3 regions of the Paenibacillus sp. FSL M8-0142 genome follow, and region 2 is predicted to be linked to each of the others. Evidence: riboswitches for the same ligand, from Rfam matches in the RefSeq annotation. Region 2 holds a riboswitch; each other region holds the start of a gene.
What was found. A riboswitch is a leader RNA that binds a small molecule or an ion and turns the genes downstream of it on or off. The one in region 2 is predicted to bind cyclic di-AMP.
Positions count from the first base shown of each region.

Region 1: another riboswitch for cyclic di-AMP. It lies ahead of NSQ46_RS00145 (3D domain-containing protein); the one in region 2 lies ahead of NSQ46_RS01820 (APC family permease).
Region 3: another riboswitch for cyclic di-AMP. It lies ahead of NSQ46_RS03450 (histidine kinase); the one in region 2 lies ahead of NSQ46_RS01820 (APC family permease).

Region 1 is NZ_CP152008.1:28,963-36,611, reverse strand. It holds gene ispE (4-(cytidine 5'-diphospho)-2-C-methyl-D-erythritol kinase) at 1-125, opposite strand, end outside; gene NSQ46_RS00170 (small, acid-soluble spore protein, alpha/beta type) at 302-484, opposite strand; gene NSQ46_RS00165 (Veg family protein) at 859-1,134, opposite strand; gene yabG (sporulation peptidase YabG) at 1,440-2,336, opposite strand; gene rsmA (16S rRNA (adenine(1518)-N(6)/adenine(1519)-N(6))-dimethyltransferase RsmA) at 2,473-3,357, opposite strand; gene rnmV (ribonuclease M5) at 3,359-3,907, opposite strand; gene NSQ46_RS00145 (3D domain-containing protein) at 4,135-5,325, opposite strand; cyclic di-AMP (ydaO/yuaA leader) riboswitch at 5,602-5,815, opposite strand; gene NSQ46_RS00140 (TatD family hydrolase) at 6,027-6,794, opposite strand; gene NSQ46_RS00135 (HD domain-containing protein) at 6,955-7,649, opposite strand, start outside.
Region 2 is NZ_CP152008.1:408,017-415,665, reverse strand. It holds gene NSQ46_RS01825 (molybdopterin oxidoreductase family protein) at 1-1,719, opposite strand, end outside; cyclic di-AMP (ydaO/yuaA leader) riboswitch at 2,294-2,476, shown strand; gene NSQ46_RS01820 (APC family permease) at 2,654-4,480, shown strand; gene NSQ46_RS01815 (amino acid permease) at 4,775-6,190, shown strand; gene NSQ46_RS01810 (MFS transporter) at 6,339-7,592, opposite strand.
Region 3 is NZ_CP152008.1:780,134-787,782, forward strand. It holds gene NSQ46_RS03440 (RidA family protein) at 1-225, shown strand, start outside; gene NSQ46_RS03445 (TrkH family potassium uptake protein) at 425-1,813, opposite strand; gene NSQ46_RS03450 (histidine kinase) at 1,806-2,492, opposite strand; cyclic di-AMP (ydaO/yuaA leader) riboswitch at 2,625-2,777, opposite strand; gene NSQ46_RS03455 (sodium:proton antiporter) at 2,950-4,182, opposite strand; gene NSQ46_RS03460 (DUF421 domain-containing protein) at 4,377-4,991, shown strand; gene NSQ46_RS03465 (VOC family protein) at 5,046-5,858, opposite strand; gene NSQ46_RS03470 (MerR family transcriptional regulator) at 5,933-6,709, opposite strand; gene NSQ46_RS03475 (hypothetical protein) at 6,784-7,134, shown strand; gene NSQ46_RS03480 (nuclear transport factor 2 family protein) at 7,082-7,450, shown strand.

The sequences.
Region 1 (7,649 bases), 380 kb from region 2:
TCGAGCCGGTCGGCAAGGTCAATCATGGTCATGACCATTTCCACCTCATGGAACCCATCCGGGCGCTTATGGAGCACATCCAGCATCAGGTTGATTTTGGCCGGTGCTTTTTCGTATATTTTCAAGAACGTTCACCTATCCTTAGCTTTTCCCTATGCATGAACTTACCATATCCAGAGAAAAACTTCTATTGCCTCTATCTTAACAAACTCGGGCTTCGAAGTCATGGACCCGGTTTACAATCTGAACAGAGAGCCCTCCGTCACCGGAGGGCTGCTTGCCGCATTCACTTACGAACAGATTAGAGATCGGATTTCTTGGCAGCCCGCTCCGCAAGCTCAATCGCGCGTTTTACCATATTGCCGGCGTCCTTCGCGCGAATGCCGCCCCAGCCTTCCTTCTCCACCGTATCGTAGAATCCAAGCTCTTTTGCCAATTCAGTCTTGAGCTGCTCTGACATGATACTGCGTCTTCTCCGGCCCATCCTAAACGCCTCCTTGGATGATTTCGTGATCATAACGGCAGTGACGAGCGCATCCTCAGCGAGCAAGCCTCGGTCCACCGGACATCTTCGAATCAGCTCGCATCATCCCTCTGCCCAGGCACCGGAAGTTTGTTCGCTGCAGAAGATCCGCTCCCGGTTAGTATGCGTACCCGGATCTCCTCTCATTCCAGGCTGTCGATGGCATCCTCTCCTGATTATGCGAAAGCCGGGCGGCAAAAGGGCCTGTCTCGGCCCCCCTGCTCTATAAGGCAGATATACGCCCCATGATCCCTGCATGACCCGGAACCCTCCAGGGAAAACAAAAACAGCCTCCGCTAACGAAGGCTGTTCTCTCGTGACATATCGTCATGTCGTTATGACTTGATATAGGTGATTCGCATCTGGTTGTCATCGCCGGTCACCATGATTTCCACGGTTTCGGTCAGAATATCGGCATAACTGTAAGACACGCGTTTAAAGGTCTGCTGGTCTTGATCCAGCTTAACAATGAAAACAGAAGGGTACGTTTCTTCCAAAACACCAGTACGCTCGACGGTCTTACGGCGGCCACCGTTAGCCCGAAGCGTAATTTTTTGCCCTAAATGGGCATCGAGACTGCGTTTGATTTCCAACAGCGCATTTTTAGCCATTGTCGACGACCACCTCTTTCCTTGTCCATTATACCGAACTTCCAGCATTTTGTCAAATCAAAAACATTAATTATATCAGCATCAAAAATACGTTGTCAATGTATTTTTTTTAGCCCGGCAAATCTCATTTCCATTTGCATTAATATGCGCTAAATCGACAAGCTTTATGTATGATATTTGACAATTTTCTTCACCGTAAAGAACAAAGTAAAAAACCCCGGGCACCGGGGTTTTCTCAGCCTATATTCGGTTCTTCATCATCCTTGCGTCTTCGCATTCGAATGCCTCGCCGAACAAAGCACCGCTTAGCTGACGGAAGGTGTTACTTTCAATGTCGACAGATCCTGGAGGCTCGGCAGGCCGATCCTGTAGCTGCCCCTGGTCTCAATTCCGCCTACGCCTTGACTGCCGCTGATTGTATGGTGGATTACATCGTTGAGGTTGACCGTTTCCCGAACCGACGTATAGGCGGTCTTGGCGGCCACATAGACCGGGTCTAGGGCATGGATGAGAATTCTGCCCGGCGAGCTCGCAAAATTGGCTCCTGCCTGCAGCAGCGCTTCAAAATGCGACTGGCATGCTCCAGCCACGATAACCAAGGTATCCAGGTTCCGCTCATATTGCCGGGCCACCTGGATCGCCGATACGAAGTTATGCGAATTTTTGTAGCTGTCCAGACTGTATAAATCATACGGCTGTCTTCGCTTAAGAACCCCGTCATGACCTGTAATCACGACGATATCGGGTCGAACCCGCGGAAGGAGCCGATACAACGTATCGGCCATCGCCGATTCATTCACATAATGGCCTTCCGCAGGGACCCGAAGCTGGTTATAAAGCGCCATGCTCTTCTTCAGATACTGGGGATCCCCGTCCAGATGCAGGACCTTGCCCGGAACGTCGAAATATCCTTTAGCAGCCTGCGGGCCGCCGTTATTCCTAAGGCTCTTCAGCTGCCGCTCACTTTCTTCCTGTCGGCGCTTCTGCAGGCTCTCCAGCGTCTCATTCGCCTTAATCTGTGCCTGCTTCGTTCGCTCGCTTACGGCGGGATGCGGTACCTGGATCAGGTCATCGGCGGGAGCGTCGGCCAGCAGCCGGAATTCCGTGCCTTTGATGACGATAAGATTATGCCGCAATCCTTCTACCCGGAACGTTACATCGCCGCCGTAGGATTTACGAACGACCAAGTCTCCCAAGTTCATCACAACATCACCCCTACCCTATGGTATGGGCTAATGGAGCCATTGGTTCGTCATGGCGGCAATTTTCCCTCAGGCGGCTTGCCTTGACCTGATTGAATATCCTAAAGCCATGACCAGACCACACTTCGTTCCGTTTCTAACGAATCCCCGCCTCAAACAGGACATTGCTCAGCCGTGCGTACTCCTCGATGCTCAGCGTCTCTCCCCTGCGCTTCGGATCGAGCCCCGCTTCCTCCAGCAGCTGCTCCAGCCGCTCGCGTCCTTCATCGGCGAAGAACCGGCTCTTCAGGTTGTTGGCAATCGTCTTTCGCCGCTGGGCGAATGAGGCTTGAACCACCTCGAAGAAAAAGGACTCATCCTCAACCGAAACCGGAGGCTCCTCCCTTACCGCGAGCCGAATGACGGCCGATTCCACATTGGGCTGCGGGATGAACACGGTATGCGGAACGATGCAGACGAGCTTCGGCTCGCTGTAATATTGAACTGCAATGCTGAGGCTTCCGTAATCCTTGCTTCCCGGCGCTGCGGCCATCCGCTCGGCGACCTCTTTCTGAATCATGACCACAATATTCTCCAGCGGCAGCTTCTCTTCCAGCAGCTTCATCAGAATAGGGGTCGTCACGTAATACGGCAGATTGGCGACAACGCTTACCTTCCCCACCTCCGCGAAATCCTGGCGGAACAGCTCGTGCAGATCCACCTTAAGGACATCTCCATGATGAACTTTAACGTTATCGTAAGGCTCCAGCACTTCCTTAAGAATCGGAATCAGGCGCTGATCGATCTCTACTGCGGTAACGGCTCCGGCCATCTGAGCCAGCTTCTCTGTTAACGCCCCGATGCCGGGACCGATCTCAAGCGCACCTTTCTCTTTATCAAGGCCGGCCGCCTCCACAATCTTGCCCAAAATATTCTGGTCGATCAGAAAATTCTGTCCCAGGCTCTTCTTAAAGGAAAAGCCATGGCGGGCAATGATCTCCTTCGTGCGTCTAGGTGTCGATATATCTTCCATCCGGTTCATATCAGCTTTGGCCTCCCTCTTCCAGCTGCGCAAGCGCCGCCAGAAACTCTTCACGCGATATTTGAAACATCGCCATACGTTTATGGAACTGCTTGGAGTTGCAATACCCGATACCCAGGACATTTCCCATGAACATTCTCCGGGCTGCAGCCTCCGGATGAGCCGTCAGCCCCGCATCGATCATATCCTCCAGGCTGATCTGACTCTCCGCCCCCTCAAATGAGGTGTGGACGCGATCCAGGGCATGACGTATAGCCTCCGGAGATGCGTTCTCGACTCCGATATCGCCCTTGCGCGTCGCATCCGCCTCCGGTATGAAGGCATGCTTGCAGCCGGGGACATGACGGTCGATGATCTTGCGAATCCGTTCCCCTGCATGATCGGGGTCTGTCAGGATAATAACCCCCCTGCGCTCCTTCGCGAGGGCAATACGGCGCAGCGTATGCTTATTAATAGCAGAGCCGCCGGTCTCGATCGTGTCGGCATCCACCGCACGCTTGATCGCTACCGTATCGTCCCTGCCTTCAACCACAATTACTTCTCGGATCATAACGTTCTCTCTTCCTTCCCAAAAGGACACATACCGCCTGTCCGACCGTTCTCCTTGAATTGGCATCGGCTCAAACCATACGGCGTATTTTTTACATGATGGCCCCAAAATGCGACCAATACGCCGCAAAACAAAAGAAGAGGAGTTTCTCCTCTTCTTCATTATGATCTATTATAAGCTAAATTCGTTAGCATTAGAATGGCAATGTCATTAGAAATTGGGATTCATTAGTTCAAATCAGGCTTTACGGGACCGATCACATAAACGGTGCGCCCCGATTTCCGGCCAAAGTTCATGGCCGCTTTCAGCGAATCGTAATACACATCAATTTTATGTCCCTTAATCGCTCCGCCGGTATCCTCTGCACGGCGGAAGCCAATGCCTTCGATGTACACCCACCAGCCGATCGGAATGATGCTCGGATCAACTGCAATCGTCCGGCCCTCGGTTACCCGTGTTCCGGAAGCCGTGCGGGTTCCGATTCCCGCCTGCTCAGCGGAATATGCGGTCATTGAAACATTATTCAGCACTTTCTGGTATTTGAAATCAACACCCGCTCTGGAGATGACGTTATTCTCCGTCGCTTTGGCGGTGGACACCTTTCTAGTGCCCGTAAGCTTCGCTGGGGCAGACTTCACATTCGGAGTCGCTGCCGCTTGAAGCACGACAGGCTTCTCTACCTTCTTCGTGCCTACGGCAATAATTTTGTCCTTCGTCTTACGCTCGACCTCTTGCGAGACCTTCGTCTTGGATACGAGCTTGCCGTTATGGTACACCTTCTCGTAGTGATGAACGAGAACGCCCGGCTCGCCCCGCTGAATGACACGGTTATCACCGCGCTCCAGCGACGGATCCGCAGTCTTGATGACGCGGAACTCGCGGTTCTCCTTCTCCGATACGGTCTGCTTCGTAACCCGAACGATTTGAATGTCCATATCACTGGTAAGCTTGGTGTCCTGTGACGGCTTTACTATATCTTCACCCTTGATCGTAATGCCAGCTTCTTTGAGTACACTATCGACCGTGTCCTGGGTCGTGAATATGGTTTTGGTGGTGCCCCCTACTGTTACTTTAACTGGGATTGCACGGTCAATGATAATCCGGTCCCCATCCTGGATCGTCCCGTTTAAAGGCATCGAGACCTGATCCTGCGGATTCAGCGTGATCGCTTGCTCATCCAGCAATTCCTGAAGCAACGATCCTCTGGTTTCTACCGTGGTTACGCGGCCATCGACCACAATTTGAACTTGCTTGCCCGATTGATCATGGATAACCAGCGATACGAGAAGTGATACCGTAACAGCCCCCATGGCGCCGAGCATCATCAATTGACGCAAATTCTCATGCTTCCATCGCAATGCGTAAGACATGCTGGATGATTGTGATTCATGGGTTTCTTCAGGTTGAAAAATGCCCACTATTCCATCCTCCTTCATAGTCCCGCCGTCTTAGGTAACGCATGAATGCCTTTGACGTGACTATAGCAGTTATTCTCGCAAGGCGTGCTGCTATCTATCTAACGCCCTGCGTCAATCCCCGTCTTCCCGTTCACCACTAGGAATCACCTCCTGTTTACCAACAGTATGACGACACCTTCTCCAATATTCAAAAATAAAAGAAGCCAGCGTGAAAGAGTACTAGAGGCTCTAACGTGGCTTCCTGATGATTGAAATCATGGAAATGGTATGCACGAGAATTCCCCTCTTACTTCGCTTACGGAGTTAGCTGTCGGGTTCGGACGTAAGAGAGACGCCCTAGATCCGGTCGCCCGCTCATGGCGAGGACCTTCACATTCACCCCAAAGACCCGATAAAGAAATCATATACGGCTCGTGCACGACAGTTTACCATGCACGGCAGTATCGGTTCCCCCGTTCCCCAGACTTCGGAGATTAAGCGAGACGGTTCATGAAATATGATCGCTGAAGTTTCAGCTTTGCAAACTTGCAGCTTCTTATCACTGAAAAGATGATATCCTGTTTCCATGCAGGTTGTAAAGGAACAATCAAGCACATTTTTTGATGTAAATGGTTAAAAAATTGTAAAACAATCGTCTTTTCAGGTTAAAAAACTTTAATTAATCGCAATTCCTCACTATTTCATCGCTTTTGCTCCCGTTTTCACGAAATACCAAATCGTTCCAGAGCATTTTTAGTGGTAATTTGGACCAGTTCATCGAAGGACATGCCCCGAATTTCGGCTGCCGTCTCGGCCACCAATTTCACATAAGCGGACTCATTTCGCTTCCCTCGGAAGGGGTGTGGAGTCAGGTAAGGCGAGTCCGTTTCAATGAGCAGACGATCGAGTGGAACCTTGGCCAGAACCTCTTTCGGCTGCTTGGCATTTTTGAACGTAATCGGCCCGCCGAACGAAATATGAAAGCCCATATCCAGGCATAACTTGGCCGTTTCCCAGCTGCCCGAGAACGAATGCATCACGCCGCCAACCTCATGAGCCTTCTCTTCCTTCAAAATCTTCACGATATCCTCATGCGCATCACGGTTATGAATTACAATCGGCATATGGAGCTCCCGGGCCAGTCCGATTTGGCTGCGAAGCACCCGGTGCTGCACCTCCTTCGGAGACGTATCCCAATGATAATCGAGGCCGATCTCTCCGATCGCAACGACTTTCTCATGACTGCAGAGCGAAGCGATCCATTCCAGGTCGCCCTCCTCCATCGTGATCGCATCCACGGGATGCCAGCCTACCGCCGCATATATAAAATCATATGTCTCCGCCAATTCCATTGTGGTCGGAATCGTCTCGCGATTAAATCCGATATTGATCATCCGGCTAACACCAGCTTCAAGCGCCCGGGCAATCGTCTCGTCCCGGTCCTCGTCGAATTGGGGAGCATCCAGATGGGTGTGTGTGTCGAACAGCATGTTCTCTCCCACTCCTTTCTTGTCGATCCTTGATCGTATCTTATCCGGCACAATCTTTATCATTCCGTTCTATGGTTGTCCATTATCAATGCCTCGTGCGTCCGGCCTTGAACCAGGTCCATCCATGATCCAAGCCCATGGTCCATCGAATATAACGGACTCATCCCTGCCTGCGAAATAAATCCGCAACTTCGGCCGGCATCCGGTCAAGCAGCGGCTCTACCCTCTCCTCCGGGTAATATAGATAATTCCGGCCCTTATGGATCCCGCTAATGGAGCGCACGATATCGGACACCTCGGAAATTTCCCGAAGCTGGTCATGCCGGTCCAGCAGCAGAATTTGCTTCTCGTTCAGCGGCATGCCCGAATGAAACTTATCATAAGGAAGATCGGTCGGAAAATCAATCTCCACATCATATGCGGGATCAAGACCCGCCTCCCGAAACGCCTGGCGGATGGCGTCGATTGTCTCCGGGTTGCCGGTGTCGATTTCTATATATTTATAGAGCTTCCGATGGATGAATCGGCCGCATAATTCGCTAAGGAGCTGGTCTTGCTCGGCCGTCCATTGCAGAAACGCCGTTTGAATGAGCGCCTCATCCAGCCGCAGATACTGCTGAACGGTCAAGCGGCCTTCAAACAGAGCTGGCAGCGGTTCGATCATGAACTGAAACGCATACCCTGCTTCATAGAGCTCCTTCGCCCGGCGGAAAATCTGGCGCAGTATGATTTCCGAGCTTCTTGTTACCGGGTGGAAATACACCTGCCAGTACATTTGATATCTGGACATGAGATAATCCTCTACGGCATGCATCCCCGATTCCTTCACAACGATCCGGTCCCGATGCGGCCGCA
Region 2 (7,649 bases):
CATCAGCGGATACCGGTTCCCCCGTCCGCGCCGCACCCCGTCATAGCCTTCCTTCAGCGGCACATAGGTCGGCAGCGGCGGAAGCTTGGCTTCCGCCAGTCTGGCCGAATACAGCTCGATCCGTCCCGAAGGGGTCGGAAGCCGGTCCAGGAAGCTCTCGAGAGGCGTCATGTCCAGCTTGACATGGCGCTCTGCCTTCAGCCTGTCCAGGGTCACTCCGTTTAAATACGGATTATCGGGATTATCAAGCGCACGGGCAATCATCTCTTCTTCCGATTCCCGGAAGGCTTCTTCCTCAAATCCCATTGCCCGGCCGAGCAGGGAGAACAGCTCAACATTGCTCTTGCTTTCCCCCTGCGCCGGAATAACCGGCTCCTGAAGCTGAACGTATTGGTGCCAGTACGAGGCGTACAGGTCCGTGCTTTCAAAGGAGGAGGTGGCCGGCAATACGATATCCGCATACTTGGCCGTGTCCGTCATGAATAAATCGTGAACGACCGTGAACAGATCCTCCCGTGCAAAACCCTCTTTCACGCGCTCCGTATCCGGAGCAACCACCAGCGGGTTGCTGCAATAGACGAATACCGAGCGGATCGGCTTCTCGGTCATGGCCAGCGCTTCCCCGATCCGGTTCATATTAATCGTGCGCGCACCCGGGTTCGGCCGCAGATCCGGCCGTTCCAAAGCCTCGCTGTTCATGCTGTTGTAACCCCCGTTTGATTTGGCGGCCCCGCCGCCCCGCTTGAGCCACTGCCCGGTCAGCGCCGGCAGGGCCGCAATGCTCCGCACCGTCATGCCGCCGTTATCATGATGCTGCAGACCGTTGCCGATGTGAATGTAAGACACGCCGGCACGGCCGTACAGCTCGGCCAGCTTCGCCACATCGTCGGCCGGAATGCCCGTTACGGAAGACACGTATTCCGGCGTGTACGTCTTCACATGCTCCCTCAGCTCCTCATGGCCGATCGTATAACGTTCCATGAACGCCTCATCCACCAGCCCGTCCCGGAACAGGACGTGCATGATCCCGACGGCAAGCGCGGCATCCGTACCGGGATACAGCGGAATGAACCAATCCGCCCATTGGCCGGTCTGATTTTTATGAACATCGATGACGACGACCTTCGCGCCCCGCTTGCGGGCTTTTTCGGCGAGCACCACCTGATGCATGTTCGTGCTGACGATATTGCCGCCCCAGACGATGATCACATCGGCGTTCACCGTGTCTTCAGGGACCGTCCCCCCGTTGAAGCCCATGACCGATTTCCAGCCTTCGTTTCCGGCCGAATTGCAGATGGACTGCTTCAGCTTGCTGGCGCCCAGCCTGTTGAAGAAGCGGCGGTCCATGCCGTCTACGCTCAAGATGCCCATGTTCCCGTAGAAGCTGTAAGGCAGGATGCTTTCCGGACCATCCGTTTCAATCAGCGCCTTGTACCGGTCCGCGATTTCCCGGATCGCCTCGTCCCAGCTGATCCGCTTAAATAATCCGGCCCCTTTCGGGCCGGTCCGGCGCAGCGGATAGAGCACACGCTCCGGATGGTATACCCGGTGAGCCATATTGCGGACTTTATTGCAGATCGCGCCTTGCGTGATCGGATGGTCGGGGTTGCCTGTAACCTTTACGATCTTCCCGTTCTCTTTATGCAGCAGCAAGCTGCAAGTATCCGGACAATCCAGCGGGCAAACCGCCGGAAATACGCCGTGTTCCTGATGAATCAATTTGTCCTCTCCCCCTTGTGCTCCAGCCTCTTTCGTATCCCCTTATCTTAAAAAAAATCAGCCTTATCGTAAAGTCATACATTTTTTTCTAAAGATGTGATTCACCCCTCGAACTCCCGGGTATATTTCTATCAAGAGCAAGGATGAGAAACCCAGACCCTTTCTCCTCCTCGCCATATCATGGACCACTCCCAAAAATTCGCCATGCATGTATCTCCTCCCCCGAGATACGGCATGGCGAATTTACATTACGGGCGGCTCAAGAAGCGGCCGCGAATGCTCTGTTCGGCTTGCTTCTTCGATAGGAGCATCCTCTTTTATCTGCACGCCTACCTTTTCCCCTCACCGCGTTTTCTGCTTTCCCTACCGCGCTTTCAGTTTCCAAATCTTCGCATTCAGCGATTTATTGCGTAAATCTGCAAAATAATGATCCCGCGAAAGTCCGTATCCTATGTAATCGCTTACTTATGGATCATTCGGTTCCTTACTGCCGAAAATAGCGGCAAAAGGCCGTTTTACAATCGAATGCCGCAGGCGTAATATACTATTCAGATTTCAAATCCAATATAATCTCACAGTTGATTCGCCGAATTTCCAGAGAGGAAAATGGGGGAACCAAAGCGTATGCCTGCCGATGCGGCAGCCATACTATGGGGTGAATCCTGAATAACCGCGGCCGGTCCCGCGCGGCATCAGGTAGGGCGACTCTCGCGCCCGAATCCGACAGCTAACCTCGTAGGCGTTAATGGGAGGGTTGTGAACTTGTGCAAAAAACACAGGCTCTAACCTGTGTTTTTTCTATGCCAAAAATCGAAAAAATCGAAATGGAGATGCATCCCATGCCCGGCCCTTGACCATTCACCCAAGCCACATAGCTTTATGCTTTTTTGGGGAGAACGACCCAAAATCCAAATCGAATCGGTGGTGAAACACGATGCTATCTTCCATCAAGCGCTTCCTCATCGGAAGACCGCTCAAATCCAATGAATTAGGCGATCAAAAATTGAATAAAACCAAGGCCCTGGCGATTTTGTCATCCGATGCCCTGTCATCCGTCGCCTACGGCCCCGAGCAAATCCTGCTGGTGCTGATGACTGTCGGCGCGGCTGCCTATTGGTATTCCATCCCGATCGCCATCGGCGTTCTCGTCTTATTGCTGGCGCTGATCTTATCGTACAGACAGATCATCTTCTCTTATCCGCAGGGCGGTGGAGCCTATGTCGTGTCGAAACGGAATCTGGGCATGTATCCAGGCCTCGTTGCCGGAGGCTCCTTGCTCGTCGACTATATCCTAACCGTTGCGGTCAGCGTATCGGCCGGGACGGATGCGATTACGTCGGCTTTTCCCGAGCTTCGTCCCTATAACGTCGGGATCGCCGTGCTGTTCGTCCTGTTTCTTACTGTGCTGAACTTGCGGGGCGTGACGGAATCCGCCTCGATCCTGGCCTATCCGGTCTACCTGTTCGTGCTGGCCTTGTTTATTCTGATCGGCGTCGGTCTCTACGATATTGCAACCGGCCACGCTTCGCCGGACCTGCACACCAAGATCGGCACGCCCGTCGCCGGACTGAGCCTGTTTCTGCTCCTGCGGGCGTTCGCTTCAGGCAGCTCGGCGCTGACCGGGGTTGAAGCCATATCCAACGCCATCCCGAACTTCAAGGAGCCCGCGCCGAACAACGCCGCCAAAACCCTGGCCGCGATGGGCTCCCTGCTCGCCCTGTTATTTTCAGGGATCGTATTCCTGGCCTATTATTACGGGGTCAGCCCCAGCGAAGAGGTGACGGTTGTCTCCCAAATCGCCGAGCATACCTTCGGCCGGAACGCGCTGTATTATTTCATTCAGGGGACTACTGCGTTAATCCTGATCCTGGCCGCCAACACGGGGTATTCGGCATTTCCTCTGCTGGCCGTCAACCTGGCAAAGGATAAGTTCATCCCGCGAATGTTCACGGTCCGGGGGGACCGCTTGGGGTATTCCAACGGCATCATCATCCTTGGCCTTCTGTCCATCGTGCTGATCGTGGCCTTCGAGGGCAAAACCGAGCATCTGATCCCGTTGTACGCCGTCGGCGTATTCATTCCGTTTACTTTGTCGCAGACGGGAATGATGGTGAAGTGGATTCGCGAGAAGCCTCAAGGCTGGATCCCCAAGCTGGTCATTAACTCGACGGGGGCTGTTATCAGCTTTGCGGTAACGTTGATCTTTTTCTTCACGAAATTTGCCCAGGTGTGGTCGGTGCTTCTGTTTCTGCCGCTTATCATCTGGATTTTCACCCGGATTCGGAATCACTATGAGGCGGTCGCCGATCAGCTGCGGATTACGACCTGCGAGCCGGCAAAGCCGATCGAAGGCAACATCATTATCGTGCCGGTAGCCGGCATTACGCATGTGGTGGAGAACTCGCTCAATTATGCCAAATCACTGTCCGCTGACCAAATCATCGCCGTTTACGTGAACTTCGAACGGGAAGACCAGATTGCTTTCGAGGAAAAATGGAAGAAGTGGCAGCCGGACGTCCGGCTGGTGACGCTGCATTCGCCATATCGCAGCATCATCTCGCCGCTCACTAAATTCATCGACACGGTACAGCGCAAGGCCAGCGAGTCCGACTACCAGGTGACGGTCGTCATTCCACAGTTCATTCCGAAGAAGGGGTGGCACAACTTCCTGCACAATCAGTCGAGCTTGCTCATTCGCGCTCATCTGCTTTACCGGCGGGATGTTATTCTTACAACGGTTCCTTATCATTTGAAGAAATAGCTGCAGCCCGGACCCATGGCGGGGACGGGCTTTTTTCTGCCTTTGCATCCGGTTCGCTTCCCACATCCGCTCCCAAGCGGCTGATGCTGATTCTTCTGAGATGGATTGGGAAGAGACTGGTAATTACCGAAGGAAAGCGTACGCGCATGGCCGCCAACACCTTCGACATAGGCTTTTTTCTGGGGACAGGCAGCCTTAGGCTTTCAAAGCGTCTTATTTTTCTTTATAATGTCGGAATGGATGGGTCATGCATCGGGGAAATCTATCTAAATAAACATCTAGGAGACTCCATTTATGAGCTTGAAACACAATCTGCTTCGCAAGAAGCCGATTCCGCCTTTGACAGGCGGAGAAGTGCGTTCCGCATTGAAGAAACAGCTCGGCGTCATGGACTTGATCGTCCTTGGCGTCGGTTCTATCGTGGGAACGGGAATTTTCGTATTAACCGGCGTGACGGCCGCCACCCATGCCGGTCCGGGACTGATCTTGTCATTCCTCCTGGCAGGGCTGGTATGCGCCTTCTGCGCACTATGCTATGCCGAATTCGCCTCCACCGTGCCGGTAGCCGGCAGCGCGTATACGTACAGCTACTCCGCCTTTGGGGAAGGCCTCGCTTGGCTGATGGGCTGGGATTTGCTCCTGGAATACGGCTTTGCAAGCGCCCTCGTATCCAGCAGCTGGTCGGGGTATGTGCAGAGCATTCTGTCCGGGTTCAATATTCATCTTCCTGTTGCCATTACAAGTGCCTTCAATCCTGCGAAAGGCACATACGTGGATGTGCCGGCGATCGTCATCGCGCTGTTGATTACATGGATCGTATCCCGGGGTGCGAAGGAATCGACCCGGCTCAACACCATCATGGTATATCTGAAGATAGCCGTCATCGTTCTGTTCATCGGTGTCGGAGTTTTCTACGTGAAGCCGGACAACTGGACGCCGTTCCTTCCGTTCGGCATCGAAGGGGTCATGACGGGGGCGGCCATCGCCTTCCTCGCATATATCGGCTTCGACGTCATCGCCACAGCTGCGGAGGAAGTGAAGCAGCCTCAGAAAAGCCTGCCAGTCGCCATATTAGGCTCTCTGCTTATCGTTGCCATCCTATACATTGCCGTTACGGCGGTATTAACCGGCCTTGTACCGTATCATCTCTTGAACGTGAAGGACCCTGTCGCCTTCGCGCTGCTGTATATTGAGCAGGACTGGATGTCCTACTTCATCTCGCTCGGAGCCCTCGCCGGCCTGACCACCGTCCTCATGGGGGTATTGTTCGGTCAATCCCGGCTGCTGTACGCACTCGGTCGGGACGGCTTGCTCCCGAAACGGATGAGCTCGGTCAATCCGAAGACGAAGTCGCCCGTATTCAGCACTTGGGTATCCGGGATCTGCATCGCGGCGCTGTCGGGCTTCGTTCCGCTTGGAAACCTGGCGGACCTGGCCAGCATCGGCACGCTGTTCGCCTTTATTACCGTTTCTCTCGGCATCATTGTCCTGCGCAAGACGCACCCTAACCTCAAGCGGACCTTTCGCGTGCCGCTGGTTCCATGGCTGCCCTTAATCGCCACGCTCAGCTGCTTGTACCTGCTCACGACGCTGCAGCGGATCACCTGGATCGGGTTCATCGTCTGGATCGGGCTCGGCATCATTATCTACGCCGTGTATGGTTACAGGCACAGCTCGCTGCGCCAAGACGCAGCACCAGACGAATCCTGACTTCGAGTGAACGTCTTGCGCGCTACCATAGATTAAACCAGCCTTGACCTCATCATTAACGAAGAGAAGAAGGGACTCTCCCGTAAGGTCCATTGACCTGGGACAGTCCCTTCTCTTTTCTTATAAGTAAGTTGTTGAGCTGAGCGCTCTAGGATTCCATCACGCCTTTAGGGGCAGCCGTCGGCCCGGCAGGCATGCCTTCAACCGGCACCTTGGCGGCGGGAAGCTTTATGCTGACGAACGAGGATACCAGGAATATGGCTCCTGCCGTGAAATATACCGCAATGATCGACGATGCCGCCATATACCATCCCGTCAGTCCGGAGCCGATCAGCAGCATGCCGGTAAAGACCGGCGTCATGACGCCATTGAGACGCCCGATATATTGTTCATCAACCTGCCGCATCATCAGCGCCATCAAGACGGTTTGCGCCAGCGCCATCAGCACGCCCGTAACAAAACGCATGGCACCGGTCAGGAGCGGCCACTTCGACAGTACTTCGATGCATGTGGACACCCCCAGGAAGGCAAGACCAGCAAACAGAAGATACGAGCCTTTCACCCTCCCGGCGATGACGGCAGCAATAATCCCCCCGATCAGCATCCCTGCACCCTCAAGCGCGGTAAACCACTGCACGCTGGTCATATCCAGCATCAACCGCTCGGTGATGACAAAGATATCGAGCGGCTGGACAAGTCCCGCCCCGAGCGCCAGAAGAACATAAACCACCAAAAGCACCTTCAGCCATCCGGTACGACCGATGTAGCGGAAGCCCTCCTTCAGTTCTTCTGTAAAAGAGCTTGCAGAGTCGGCCCTATCCGCTGCTTCATCCACATGCGAGGGGAGGAATGCCAATACGGCGGCAGAGCCGGCAAATATGACAAGCAGACCAATCAGTGACGCTTCGAGGCCGAAGGCTTGATAGATCGTCGTCCCGATCATCGGCCCTAGAATAATGAACAGCGACATGAGCGTCTGGGACAATGCCGTCGCCGACGAGACATGCTCATCCGGCAAGCAGCGCTTGATGATCTTGAACGAGGACGGCTGGGAGAATTGGGAGACAACGGCCGAGATCAGCGTCACGGCGAAGGCCGCCTGCCAATATCCTGCAAATACGACGAACAGGATGAGCAGCACGGATAAGAAACTCAGGATGTCCCCCCAAATCATCGTGCGCTTCGGCCGCCAGCGGTCGGCTAGTACGCCGCCGATAATCGAAACCAGAAAGATCGGCGCATATTCAATAACGGTCAGAAGCGATATGGCTACCGGGTTATGATGGCTTTTCTCCATAATGAAGTAGAGCAGCGCCATGTTGCGGATCCAGATGCCGATGTTCTGCAGGACATCCGAAATCGTGAGCAGTACAAATGCTTTGTTGCGAAACAGATGCTTCATTGTTCATGCCCCCTTAGTTGAAACCGACTAGTCGGTTTATTTATATTCATAAAAGCA
Region 3 (7,649 bases), 370 kb from region 2:
TTGGCGATCAACAATTTATATAAAGTTCTTGCCGACGCAGATATGGATGCAAACGATATCGTAAAATCCACGATCTATTTAACGGATGAAAATCTGCTTGGTGCCTTCATGGAGGCGGGGGCAGGTTCCTTGCCTACCCCTCCCCCGGCGACAACGTTAGTTATTGTCAAAGCTCTCGCTTCGCCGGATTTGCTCGTTGAGATCGAAGCCGTCGCGGCGAAGTGATGCTCTCGTCAAGGGAAAGGGGAAGGAAGATGAGCTATTCAGCGGATCAGACTGCCGAGGAAGCCGTCCCTTCTTCATTAAAAGAAACGGATTAATACTAGTGCAATAAGGAGGATGCCGATTTCCGGCATCCTATTTTTAGTGTGTTTAACCCTTGATACAGAGAGGCGGAAGGTTATTATTAATTCTTGTAGGTTATCTAACCGATCAGCACATGATCTTCCGCATACCCGATTTTGGAGGAGCGTTTTTTCTGAGCCAGCGCATAAGCGAGCGTTAATGGACCCAGCCGCCCGGCAAACATCGTGACAATCACAATGAATTTGCCGGCAGGAGACAGCTCACTCGTGAGTCCCATAGACAACCCGGTTGTGCTGAAGGCCGAAGTCGCTTCAAAGAGAACCTCTAGAAAATGCTCCTCCAGCATTCCCTCGGATACCGTGAGCAGGAGGGCAACGACAAGTACGGCTACCAATGAACTCATAACGACAGCTAGTGCGCGCAAGACCGTTTCAATCGCAATTTTGCGCTGGAAGGCATGGACTTGGCCGCCGCCACGGAAGGTTTGGATGGTTGCCAGTATGAGTACCACAAGCGTATTGATCTTGATGCCTCCCCCTGTTCCGCCTGAGGCTGCTCCGATAAACATCAGAATGATGATAATGAACTGGGAAGCCGCCAGCATGCTGCTGATGTCAATCGTGTTAAACCCGGAGCTTCTTGGGGTCATGCCCTGGAAGAATGCTGCGAGCACCCGCTCGCCTCCGTTCAAATGCCCGAAGGTAGCCGGATTCCAGCTTTCCAGTACGAGAATCGCTGCAAAGCCGAACACGCATAGGATGCCCGTTCCAAGAATGACAATCTTGGAGTGAAGGGACAGCTTCCTCCAAGAGCGCTTGCGGAACAGATCGACAACGACAATATACCCGAGTCCGCCAATAACAAAGAGCAAGACAATCGTTATGTTGACGACAGGATCGCCGACAAAGGAAGAGAGACTGTCCGACCAAAGGGCAAAACCGGCGTTGTTGAAGGCAGAGACGGAATGAAAAAGTCCATAATAGAGTGCTTGTCCCCAGCCGATCTCATGCCATCGAATGGCGAGGAGAATCGTTCCGAGCGTTTCAAAGGCAAATGAGATCAGCACCATATACAGGGATAGTTTGACCAGTCCCTGTGCCGATGTGGAGTGGGTCGTTTGTTGAATCATGAGACGCTGCTTTAACCCGATTCTTTTCCCTAACACGATGGCAACCATGACACCAAAGGTCATAAAGCCCAACCCGCCGGTTTGAATCAATATCATAATGATGACTTGGCCAAAGGTTGAGTAGACGCTCCCGGTATCCACGACAACTAGGCCATTCACGCAGATTGCGGAAGTGGCAGTAAATAATGCATCCAGCAGTCCTACGGATGTACCGCTGGCGGAGGACAGTGGAAGCGCGAGCAGCAAGGTACCGATCAAGATTAAGATGGTAAATACGATCAGGATGAGCTGAGGGGGGCTCATATTGCTTTTTTGTTTGTTGATGAACATTTCGATTTTGCTGGGAGCGGATCGTTGGGTTGTTGCGTTACTATCCATAATCCTTCTCATGGTCAAGGGGTGTTGATGCTTGACTTAGGAAAAACGAAGTGTCTGCGACTTTCCCCTGACTTACCTTTAAATACTTGAATTCCCGATCGGTTTTTATACGCAACAAACCGGTTTCGAAATCCGTATTCAGTTCCTTGAAGAACAGCCCCTCCGCGACAACGTCCCCTTCGTCTTCACCTTTACGGATCAGATATAGTCCATCTTTGCTGACAACCGTAACCGGAATTCCACGCTCGTGAGTCTCCACGATGTGTTGATCCATTCGCTGCACAGCCACGATGTGCAGATCCGTCTCGCCGATTCGATTAAGCAGCTCATTGACGAATGAACCCTGTGTGATTTCCTGCCACCGTGTTTGGCCGGATTGTCCGATGACCAGCTGCGTTATCTGATAATGCTTGGCGGTCTCGGCGATGATGTCCGAAGCTTTATGACGATTATCATTAGGCTTGGTGATGAACGAAGCTCCATATTCATCGCAGATGGTTTGCCAAAGGGCCATGAATTTTTCCTGCTCGAGATCGAGTTCATCCACAGCCGAGGGAATGACGCTCATCACATAGAGGGGACATTGCAGTAGTTTGGCGAGCTCGCCTCCTCTCCGAATCAGCCGTTCGCCGTTCGGCCCATAATAAACACACACCATAATTTTTTCATGATGTATCATGAATGCATCTGCTCCTTTCTGATCAAGCGGCTTGAGTCTTCTGAACCCAAGGAAAAAAAGCCCGGTAGCAGAGACAATCTGCTTCCAGGCTTTGGACTGTGTTCCGAATAAACAAGTCAAAGTTGCACGGGCGTTATCTCTCGAGACGCTGACGAGGTTAGCTGTCGGATTCGGGTCTGAGAGTCCCCGTTCTTTCCGGCTTGGAAAGAATTCACCCCTGAAGCCGTTAGCGGCTTCGCTGGTTCCCCCGCTCCCCAAGTGGTGGGGATTAAGCGATCAATAATATAAGATTATCGTAGTATATACTAAGCTAGGTAGATCTAAATGTAAACCTTGATCCCGAAGTGTCATGTGACGTTATTGAAACGATGCAGCTTAATCTATACTTAGGTATTCTACGCGAGTTCCCTCGCGAGGTTTCGGACTTTCAATAAATATTCGATCTTGCTCTAGTTAGTTATTCGGTCTCCTTGACGGGATTCGACAGCGTAAGCTTGGTAACCAACGGTTTTATCGTCAGCCCCTGTGCAAGAAGCGAGAACAGGACGACGCTGAATGTAAGGACGAGGATATCGTCGCGCCCTTCGAAGGAGGCGGGCAGGCTTAGCGCAAGTGCAATCGATAAGCTCCCTTTTAAGCCGCCCCAATTCAGCAGAGCTTTCCAGGATGACGGAAATTTCCGCAGGAAGCTCAAGCTGGTATAAACAGCGACCGTTCTTCCAATCAGCACGATAATGATGGAGGCGATAATCAGCGCCCATTTATCCGTGAAATCGATATGCTTGATTTCTAGGCCGATCATAAGGAATATCAATGAATTGGCAACCAGGGTAATGACATCCCAGAACGAATTGATATTCATCTTCGTGGTTTCGGACATCCCGATCCGGCTGCCGTAGCTGCCGAAGATCAAGCCGCTTACGACGACGGCGATAACTCCCGAGACATGAAAGTGCTCGGCAATAAAGTAGCTTCCGAAAAACAACAACATCGAAAAGGCAATCTCCAGCGGATAATCGTCATAAAAACGAATGAGCTGTGAGAACAGAAAGCCGAGGATGGCTCCAATCGCAATCCCTCCCAAGCTAAACTGAAGAAAGAGCCAGATCCCGCTGCCTATGCCTGCCCAGCCCATCTCTATATAGGAGAGCAAGTATACGGATGAAATTTGGAATAACACGACGGCGATGCCGTCATTGAAAAGCGACTCCCCTTCGATGATGGTCACCATTTTCTTGGAAACACCAAGGGATTTGAAGATGGAGATTACGCTAATCGGGTCCGTTGCGCTCATAAGCGCTGCAAAGGTAAAAGCTACAGGTAAAGGCAGTCCCATGATTCCATACATCGCCAGTGCGATAATAAGGAAAGATAGAAAGGTTCCGCCGATCGCCAGAGCAACCACCGGCTTGCTCTGCTGCCGTAAGTGGGAGAAAGGAAGCTTTAATGTGGCGTCGCCAAGCAGGATAGGCAGAAACAAGGAGATGATGATCGCCTGGAATACATTGGATTGCGTAATAAAAGTTTCGGCTTCGTCCAAAACGGGAATATGCAGCAATCCGAGCAGCAAACCTACCACAACGAGCGCAATCGAATAAGGCTGGTTTACTTTTTTGGCCAATGCGATAACCCCCATCGATATCGCAAGCAAAATTAACAATTGAACGAAGATCTCATTGAAATGATGCATAGAGCACCCCTCGCCTCAGGATAATTTTTTCAGTCATTGATTGTATCCGAAATTACGCGATTCGCAAACCAAAATAATGGGGAAGAGAGGGACTAGTTAAATATTATCCATCAAAATGAGTAAGGGCATGCATAAGATGGTTACTCGTTGACCAAAACATAAGGGAATCATTGAACGATTGAGGAGACAAGTCTATGAATGAGCTATGGAATGAGATCTGGAAATCCCTTATTTTAATTATTTTTGGAATGCTGGTGCTCCGCATATCCGGTCGAAAATCAATCTCCCAAATGACCGTACCCACAACCATTACGATGATTTCCATCGGAACGATCATCGTTCAACCGATCGCCGAAGAAAACTTAGTTCTGACCTTTGCAGCGGCTCTGGTCTTTATTCTGGTTCTCATCCTGGTCGAATTTATGCAAGTGCGTTGGAGCCGTTTTGAGAGGTGGATAAAGGGACCAGCCGTTATCGTTATAGAGAATGGGCAGCTTCAATTGCAGAATATGAAAAAGCTAAGGTTAACCGTGGATGCGCTTGAGATGAAATTGCGGCAGCAGGGGATATCCAAACGAAGTGATGTGAAAACGGCTACGATCGAGCCCAACGGACTGCTTGGTTATGAACTGCAGGATTCCGCAAAGCCGGTAACCTTATCACAGTTGGAGGATTTGCTATCTCAATACTTTACCGGAGCAGGTACAGGACATCCGGCTGTTGAGCCAAAGACTCCTGATCCGGAGGTTAATTTGTTTAGTGAAATCAAGGCAGGAAACGAGCACGTAAATAATAAGCGGCTTCAGTAAAAAAGGCATTCCCTGCTTCAGGGAGTGCCTTTTGGCTTATCAAATTGCTTGCAATTAACAGTCCTCATAACACCATATGTTAATTTGGTTACCGTACAGATCGTAGGTGTGGAACAGTACCAGCGTCTTGGGATTCCCGGCGAAATCCGTAACATGCCAGCCCTGTTCTTTCAAGCGATTATGGGTTTCGAAGAAATCGGCCTTTTTTCGGATCACCCAGTACGGCCGTGCAGCGACCGTCAGCCTGTCCTTGGTGTGATCGGGACGGGCAGTCTCAAGGTAGACCGGCGCGCCTTCGTTCGTCATGATCACGATCGCGGAAGTGCCGTCCTCGCTAATCCGTTCGACCTTGCCGCCCAGATTCGTCTCATACCACTGGATCGCATCCTCCAGATTATCGACGCCAAAGCGGGGGATAGCCTGAAATGGAAAGCGTGCCGTAGGGGCCTTGGCAACCCATTCCTCGGTCCCGGGTTCGGGCTCGATCGCTGTTAATCGGTTGCCGACCGGGTCGTAGAAGTCAAAGGTGCGGTCGAAGGCTCCTTCCGTAATTTCAGTCACTTGGATGTTCTGATTGCGAAAGTATGTATGTACCGCATCCAGGTCGGTTGCCGTAAAGCAAAAACGGACATTTCCGTTCCGGCCCCAATCCACCGCAAAATGGGGATGCCCATGCTCTACGGACTTGATATGAATACAGCCGAGTGCAGGGAATGTCAGGGTGGCCATTTTTTCGACCGGAAAATCTTCCTCGTATGTCACTTTCAAATCCAAGTGCGTGCTGTACCATGTGATGAGCTCCTTGAACCGGTCCCAAGGGGCAATAATAAATCCTCCATCAAAATCATCGAGCTTTAGCGCAGGCATTTACGAAACTCCTCCTTAGCAAGAAAGTTTTGGGAACGAACAAACCCAGTATAAACCTTCAAGTTACTTGAAGGTCAACCCATGGTTGACTGCATGACGGGAATTAATATTTCGAAGGAGTCCGAGTCCTCAAAATGCCGCTCGATCCGTTTGCCGGAAGGCTTAAAGCCGAACTTCTCCAAAAATCGGATCGTCCGCATGCAGATAAAGATATCTTCCCAAGAGCTGTCGACGGAGACGAACAAGGTAGGAGGCAAGGTTTCCAAGTATGCTTCGGGTGGAAGCGATTGTGAACGGCATTTTGCATTAGGATCCCGGCCCAGTTGGTAGCCGACTTCGATCAGAACGCTGGACTCCCGGGAATCCAGGACCCGGATCAGGCCGGTTCCTTGGGGGCGGATGCCTGCTTGACGCAGTTGCGGAAGGGCATGCTCGCAAGCCAGCGAATAGGAATGAACAGGCTTATGGACTTCATAAGGCTGCCATAGCAGGGTCAGGGGTTCGTCCCATCTAACAAGATGAAGACTGCCTGGCCCCGGTTCCATTCCGTTCAGATATTGGCTTGCAATCTGTACGGAGAGAATTCGGGCTTCCGCCTCCCGTCGCCAGCGCTCCAGCAGCCGGGAGCGTGTCTCCTCATCCGATTCAAGGAAACCTCGGATGTCGTTAAGGCTGATTCCCGCTTGACGGAGGCTGTTTACCAGCTTCGCTTCGTGGATTTGATGGTCGCCATAAGTCCGGTAGCCGTTGGCCTGGCGCTCTGCAGGCACTAATATTCCTTTGGATTCATAAAAGCGAAGAGCACTGGGGACGATGCCTGTGCGCTCCGCGAAATCGGCAATACTCATCATACGCAATCACCTGTATTCGGAGGGATTCACTTCGTCCCGTTAGGTCTGTGCCGGAGTATGGGGGACGGCAAGCTGTGAACAAGTCTCATGACGATCATGTTGACATTCTTTCTCTTGATAATGAGCTCGTATTGCTTCATATCTTAGCACAATCCGTAGAGATGCAGACCTGGGATTTCATTAGGAGGCGTAAGAATTTTTCAGAGAAAATAGGTTGTTCCATGATGAGAGCTAGCTTTATATTTATTGGAGATGGGCAGGAGAAGAAGAACATCCGCCGTTATCATCGAATGGAACGAATTGGGCCGAAGGCGAAAGCAAAAGGTTTTGGAAGAGATTTGGCGAGGAGAGAGGAGGAGGGGGAAGACACTTATGGGATACCAACAAGCGCTGGAAGCATACATATCGGCAACGAACACCCATGATTTCGATCAAGTGGTTAAACTGCTGGATGAGAATGCGGTTTACTGGTTCTCGGACCGCAGCTGCGTTACGAAGGACGAGATCCGCGCTTACTTCGAACATGCCTGGGACGTCGTTCGGGACGAGGTTTATTACGCTGACGACGTGAAGTGGATTGCCGAGAATTCCGGGACGGCGGTCTGCATCTATACCTACCGCTACGAGGGATATGCTCAAGGCAAGTTTACTACCGGCAGGGGAAGAGCGACCAATGTTTTCGTGCGGACCGGGGAAGGAGTTTGGAAGCTGAAGCATGAGCATCTTAGCCCGCTGAAGTAGAGGAATCGTCTATATAGGTGAAGGGAGCTGTCCTATAAGTAGCTTGTCTGCTTAGGACAGCTTTTTTCTGTTACCAGGACATTAATACCGAAAATAGAACGGTCTGTACATAAAGCGTTTGATTAGGAGCCTTGCTTCCTTGAGGCTGGACGCTCCTGAGATTTGAATTTATTAACAGAATATAAAATTACAAGATTTT